Regions from separate parts of the Enterobacter sp. UNJFSC 003 genome, predicted to be linked through region 2. Evidence: predicted binding sites of a transcription regulator. Region 2 holds the regulator's gene; the other holds the start of a gene.
What was found. Region 2 encodes PurR, which represses purine synthesis genes. Its sites were predicted from a motif close to CANGCAAACGTTTGCNTG; they were not measured.

Region 1: the regulator PurR is predicted to act here: its motif matches at 1,472-1,489, upstream of purM (phosphoribosylformylglycinamidine cyclo-ligase).

What each region holds. Positions count from the first base shown of each region.
Region 1 is NZ_JBAKHK010000001.1:97,306-100,720, forward strand. It holds gene purN (phosphoribosylglycinamide formyltransferase) at 1-377, opposite strand, end outside; gene purM (phosphoribosylformylglycinamidine cyclo-ligase) at 374-1,411, opposite strand; gene bglK (beta-glucoside kinase BglK) at 1,659-2,552, shown strand; gene V5P19_RS00455 (6-phospho-beta-glucosidase) at 2,563-3,415, shown strand, end outside.
Region 2 is NZ_JBAKHK010000002.1:256,250-259,664, forward strand. It holds gene V5P19_RS07275 (MFS transporter) at 1-240, opposite strand, end outside; gene V5P19_RS07280 (YnhF family membrane protein) at 404-493, opposite strand; gene purR (HTH-type transcriptional repressor PurR) at 791-1,816, shown strand; gene punR (DNA-binding transcriptional activator PunR) at 1,833-2,744, opposite strand; gene punC (purine nucleoside transporter PunC) at 2,859-3,415, shown strand, end outside.

The sequences.
Region 1 (3,415 bases), on a different contig from region 2:
AACACCTGGCGGTGCGTGTGCAGGCCGGGATATTTGGGCAGAAGGGACGGGTGGATATTCAGCAGACGACCGGCATAGTGGGAGACAAACGCCGGGCTAAGGATGCGCATATACCCCGCCAGCACCACAACGTCCGGTGCGTAGGCATCAATCTCTTGTACCAGCTCGCGGTCAAAGGCTTCGCGACCCGCGAACTGGCTGGCTTCCAGCGCATGTGCGGGAATGTTCGCTTCCCGCGCACGCTCAAGGCCGAACGCATCGGCCTTGTTGCTGAATACTGCCCGAATGGTGCCATTGATTTTCTTCTGCATGCAGGCGTCAATGATTGCCTGCAAATTGCTTCCGTTACCGGAAATGAGCACCACAATATTTTTCATTCAATGACCACACGCTGTTCGGAATCGGATGCTTTAATCGTACCGATTTTCCACGCGTTTTCACCTTTCTCGGTCAGCAGCGTAATGGCCTTGTCCGCTTCGCTTGCTGGCAGGGCGATAACCATGCCCACGCCGCAGTTAAAGGTGCGGTACATTTCGTGAGAGCTTACGTTACCTGCGGTCTGCAGCCAGTTAAAGACGGACGGCCACTGCCACGAGGACGCGTCGATCACCGCTTGGGTGTTATCCGGCAGTACGCGCGGAATATTTTCCCAGAAGCCGCCCCCGGTCAGGTGGGCAATGGCGTGCACGTCGACGTTCGCGATCAGGTCAAGGACGTTTTTCACGTAGATGCGGGTTGGGGCCAGCAGGTGATCGGCCAGCGGTTTGCCGTCCAGTTCGGTGGTCAGTGGGTCACAGCCGCTCACTTCAAGAATTTTACGCACCAGAGAGTAGCCGTTGGAGTGCGGGCCGCTGGAGGCCAACGCAACCAGCACATCGCCGTCGGCCACTTTGCTGCCGTCGATAATTTCTGATTTTTCTACCACGCCGACGCAGAAGCCTGCGACGTCATAATCGTCGCCATGGTACATGCCAGGCATTTCCGCCGTTTCGCCGCCTACCAGCGCGCAACCGGACTGCAGACAGCCTTCGGCGATACCGCTGATCACGCTGGCTGCGGTATCCACATCCAGTTTGCCGGTCGCGTAGTAATCGAGGAAGAACAGTGGCTCAGCGCCCTGGACCACCAGGTCGTTGACGCACATTGCCACCAGATCGATACCGATCGTGTCGTGACGCTTAAGATCCATCGCCAGGCGCAGTTTTGTTCCTACGCCGTCAGTACCCGAGACCAGAACAGGTTCACGATATTTTTGCGGCAGCGCGCACAGTGCGCCGAATCCACCCAGGCCACCCATTACTTCAGGGCGGCGGGTTTTTTTCACCACACCTTTAATTCGGTCAACCAGCGCATTACCTGCGTCAATATCAACACCGGCATCTTTGTAGCTGAGAGAAGTTTTGTTGGTCACGGCTCAAGTCCCCACGCGATTGCATAGCTAGTAAGAAAAATCGGCGCAATTCTAACAGTCCAGGCAAACGTTTGCGAGCCTATTCTGGGCAGGTGGATTTTTTTTTCCGCCGAGCCCCAGACGACGTGCAAACTTGACTCCGTTCACGAAAATGAAACCGGTTTCGGCGTTCTGCTTGCAACCAGTTTGTTGAATGAACATCATGCACTGAAACCGGTTTCAGTTTCATTCAGGAGGGATGAAAGAGATGAAAATCGCCGCATTTGATATTGGTGGCACAGCGTTAAAGATGGGCGTCTCCACGGCAGAAGGGGCGCTCCTGCATACTGATAAGGCCGCTATCAAGAACAGCGACGGCGAGGCGATTTTGTCGCAGATGCTGAACTGGGTGGCGTTACATCCCGACGTCGAGGGCATTGCTATCAGCGCGCCGGGCTACGTCAATCCCTATACCGGTTTTATCGCGATGGGGGGCGCCATCCGTCGGTTCGACCAATTTAATATCAAAGCCTGGCTCGAAGCGCGCACGGGGTTGCCGGTCACCGTAGAGAATGACGCTAACTGCGTGCTGCTGGCAGAACGCTGGCAGGGGAAGGCGGCAGACAGCGATAATTTTCTGGTGCTGACCATCGGCACCGGCGTCGGTGGGGCAATATTCTGCAACGGCCAGCTGGTTCACGGCGCGCGCTTTCGCGCCGGTGAGTTCGGCTACATGCTTACTGAAAGGGCCGATTCCAGGCGTATCGCCCGCCACTCCATGAATGAAAACTGCACGCTTCGTACGCTTCGCAAACGCTATGCCGACTTCTATGGCTTAGGGCTTGAGGACGTCACGGGAGAGGCTATTTTCGATGGTTACGACGCGGGGGACGCGGTGTGCCGTCGTCTGGTCGATGACTTTCTCAACGGCATTGCGACAGGGCTTTACAACCTGGCGAACGTTTTCGATCCCCAGACCATTTTAATCGGCGGCGGTATTGCAGAGCGCCCGGGGTTTATGGATTTGCTACGCACGCATCTCGCGTGGTTTGGCATCGCGGATATCGCCGATGTCGTGAGCCACGGCAACAGCGCCGGACTGATTGGCGCGGTTTATCACTTCAGACAGCAGTATCCGTCAGCAATTAGCAACATCGAATGAGGGAAAAAGTATGTCAGGATTCAAAGAAGGTTTTCTGTGGGGCGGCGCGGTGGCGGCGCATCAGCTTGAAGGCGGCTGGAAAGAGGGCGGCAAAGGGGTTAGCGTTGCCGACGTGATGACGGCAGGCGCGCACGGCGTGCCGCGTGAAATTACCCACGGCGTGTTGCAGGGCAAAAATTACCCTAACCACGACGCTATCGACTTTTACCATCGCTATAAAGAAGACATCAAACTCTTTGCCGAGATGGGGTTCAAATGTTTCCGTACCTCAATCGCCTGGACGCGTATTTTCCCGAAAGGAGATGAGCTGGAGCCAAACGAAGCGGGCCTGACGTTCTATGACGATCTGTTCGACGAGTGCCTGAAATACGGTATCGAACCCGTTATCACGCTGTCCCACTTCGAGATGCCTTTCCACCTGGTCACCGAATACGGCGGCTGGCGCAACCGCAAGCTGATCGACTTCTTTGTTCGCTTCGCGGCGGTTGTCTTCGAGCGCTATCAGCATAAAGTGAAGTACTGGATGACCTTTAACGAGATCAATAACCAGGCCAACTTCCACGAAGACTTTGCGCCATTTACCAACTCCGGGCTGAAGTACGAGCCGGGTGAAGACCGCGAGCCCGTGATGTTCCAGGCGGCGCACTATGAGCTGGTGGCCAGCGCCCTGGCGGTGAAAGCGGGACGGGAAATTAATCCGTCGCTACACATTGGCTGCATGATTGCCATGTGCCCTATCTATCCGCTGACCTGTGCGCCGAACGACGTGATGATGGCAATGAACGCGATGCATCGCCGTTACTGGTTCACTGACGTCCACGTGCGCGGCAAGTATCCGCAGCACCTGCTTAACTACTTTGAAC
Region 2 (3,415 bases):
AAAGATGGCCATCAGGAAAATCAGCGCGTTGCGTCGCGCCCGATGCGAAAGCAACAGCGTCATCAGCGGAGCCCCCACCATCACGCCAATGGCGTAGGCGCTGATCAACATACCGGCCGCAGGGATAGAAACCTCTACGCCTTGGGCGATAACGGGCAATAACCCCATCGGGGAAAATTCAGTGGTGCCAATCCCAAAAGCGCCGATCGCCAGGGCCAGCAGGGGAAAATTGATTTTCATGCGTCAACTCCGGATGCCGTGTTATGTCGTAACACAGAACAAAGAAGCGGAAAGCATGACATCAATCACAAAAAATGAGAAGTTAACAAATTGGCAAAAGATTTTTGCCAGAGGGGTAACAATCGGGATAAGCAGGAGGGAGAGAACGCTCCCTCCGCGTAAATCAGTGCAGTACTGCCGTCAAACCTGCGGCAACAATCAGCGCCAGCACAATCACGGTCGTCGTCAGCGAAAACTTCAGATCGGTATTCATCAATTTTTCTCCTTTTAATCCCCCCACAAAAAGTGAGTCTGCTCATTTTTACACAGTTTACGTCAAAAATCTTCCTGGATTTAAACGGATATCCACTTTTGCTCTTCCCCTTTTCACCAAGATAGGACAAAATTCCACGCTAAATTTATTAGCGTACCGGCCATTGACCCCCTCCTGACGTCCTGAGTCGTTTTCCCGGCGTGTCGCAATTCCAGATTGCGTAATAAGGGTGAGAGAAGGCAAACGTTTACCTTCATGTTTTTCAGGAGCTTAGGATATGGTCTGGAGTGACATTTAATGGCAACAATTAAAGATGTGGCAAAACGCGCAAACGTTTCCACTACAACCGTATCACATGTTATTAACAAAACCCGTTTCGTTGCGGAAGAGACGCGCAATGCCGTCTGGGCAGCGATCAAGGAACTGCACTACTCGCCGAGTGCGGTTGCGCGCAGTCTTAAAGTTAATCACACCAAATCCATTGGTTTGCTGGCCACCAGCAGTGAAGCGGCCTATTTTGCCGAGATCATTGAAGCGGTAGAAAAAAACTGCTTCCAGAAAGGCTATACCCTTATCCTGGGCAACGCGTGGAACAACATTGAAAAACAGCGAGCCTATCTGTCAATGATGGCGCAGAAGCGCGTGGATGGTCTGCTGGTGATGTGCTCCGAGTACCCGGAGTCGGTGCTTTCCATGCTTGAAGAGTATCGCCACATACCGATGGTCGTTATGGACTGGGGTGAAGCGCGTGCCGACTTCACCGATTCCGTGATTGATAACGCCTTCGAAGGCGGTTATATGGCGGGACGTTATTTGGTGGAACGCGGTCACCGCGAAATTGGTGTGATACCGGGGCCGCTGGAGCGCAACACCGGTGCGGGCCGCCTGGCCGGGTTTATGAAAGCGATGGAAGAAGCGATGATCGCGGTGCCGGAAAACTGGATTGTTCAGGGTGACTTTGAACCCGAATCAGGCTATCGCGCGATGCAGCAGATTGTCTCCCAGCCGCACCGTCCGACCGCCGTCTTCTGTGGTGGTGACATCATGGCGATGGGTGCACTCTGTGCGGCAGATGAGCTGGGGCTGCGCGTACCGCAGGATATTTCCGTCATCGGGTATGACAACGTGCGTAACGCGCGCTTCTTTACCCCTGCGCTGACCACCATTCACCAGCCAAAAGATTCACTGGGCGAAACAGCCTTCAATATGCTGATGGACAGGATCGTCAACAAGCGAGAAGAATCCCAGTCAATTGAAGTTCATCCTCGCCTTATTGAACGCCGTTCCGTTGCGGATGGTCCGTTCCGCGACTACCGTCGTTAATCTCATACGGAGCCCGCTACGCTGGCTCCCGTAACCACTCCCGGTTAAGCGTATCACTGTCTCCCAGGTAATCCAGAAGCCAGGCCATTGCAGGTGATACATCGCTTTGCTGCCATGTCAGGCAACAGGCGGCATCCGGGAAGGGGTTCTCCAGCGTCAGCGCAGCCCATTCACCCGTGTCAATGCGCGGGCGCGCAAAATGGCCAGGCACCATTGCAACGCACAGCCCGGCGCTGAGGCAGGTCGCGGATGATTCCCAGTCCGGGGCCACAACCCGGCGCTGGTTATCCAGCAGCCAGGTAATACGCTTGGGCAACGAGCGCGAGGTATCTTCCAACACCAGCGACGGCCAGTTGCGCAGCGCGTCATCGCTCAGCGGCCCTTCCATTGTCGCCAGCGGATGCTCACGCGCCACCACGCATTTCCAGTTAAGCATGCCCATATCGCGGAACGCATAGCGCCCCCCGACGGGGATCGCCTGGGTTGCCCCAATCGCCATCTCCACCCTGCCGTCCGCCAGCGCGTCCCAGACGCCGTTGAACACCTCCTGGGACACCCGCAGCTCCACATCCGAGAAATGACGATAAAAATCAACAATCATCTGCCGCGTTCGTTCCGGTTTGACGATGTTATCTACCGCGATGGAAAGATGCCCTCGCCAGCCGTTAGCAATCTGCTGACACTGTTCTCGGGTGATCTGCATTTTTTTGATAACAGATCGCCCTTCTTTCAAAAACCACGCCCCGGCAGGCGTTAACTCAACGTCGCGATGACGCCGTTCAAACAGGGGAACCGCCAGCCACTCTTCCAGCTGGCGTACCGTATAGCTTATCGCCGAGGGCACGCGGTGTAGCTCCTGCGCTGCACCGCTAAAGCTGCCGTTACGCGCGACGGCATCCACAACTTCAAGAGAATAATCTGACCACATTTTCTGCCTGCAAAATTTTTGAATGCACCCGCCAAATATTAGCGTTTCACAAGCCGCTTTGCACTCCCTACACTCTGCGCCAACGTACACCTGCCTCCTCAAGGAGAAGAAATAATGCAACCTCATAAAGGATTTTTAGTCTGGCTCGCCGGTTTGAGCGTGCTGGGCTTTTTGGCCACCGATATGTACCTGCCGGCCTTTGCCGCGATGCAGGAAGATTTACAGACCCCGGCTGCCGCCATCAGCGCCAGCCTGAGCGTATTCCTTGCCGGCTTTGCCTTCGCGCAGTTGCTCTGGGGCCCGCTTTCCGATCGCTTTGGTCGTAAGCCGGTCTTGTTGCTGGGTCTGGCTATTTTTGCCGTGGGCTGTCTGGGGATGCTGTGGGTACGCGATGCAGCCTGGCTGCTGGTGCTGCGCTTCGTGCAGGCCGTTGGCGTATGTGCCGCAGCGGTGACCTGGCAGGCGCTGGTGACGGATTACTATCCTGCTTCACGCACTAACCGCATTTTCGCCACCATTATGCCGTTGGTGGGGCTTTCGCCCGCCCTCGCCCCCCTGCTGGGAAGCTGGCTGCTGGCGCATTTCGACTGGCAGGCCATCTTCGCCACGCTGTTTGCCGTTACCCTGGTGCTGATGCTGCCCGCGTTTACCCTCAAGCCTGCGCCTAAAAA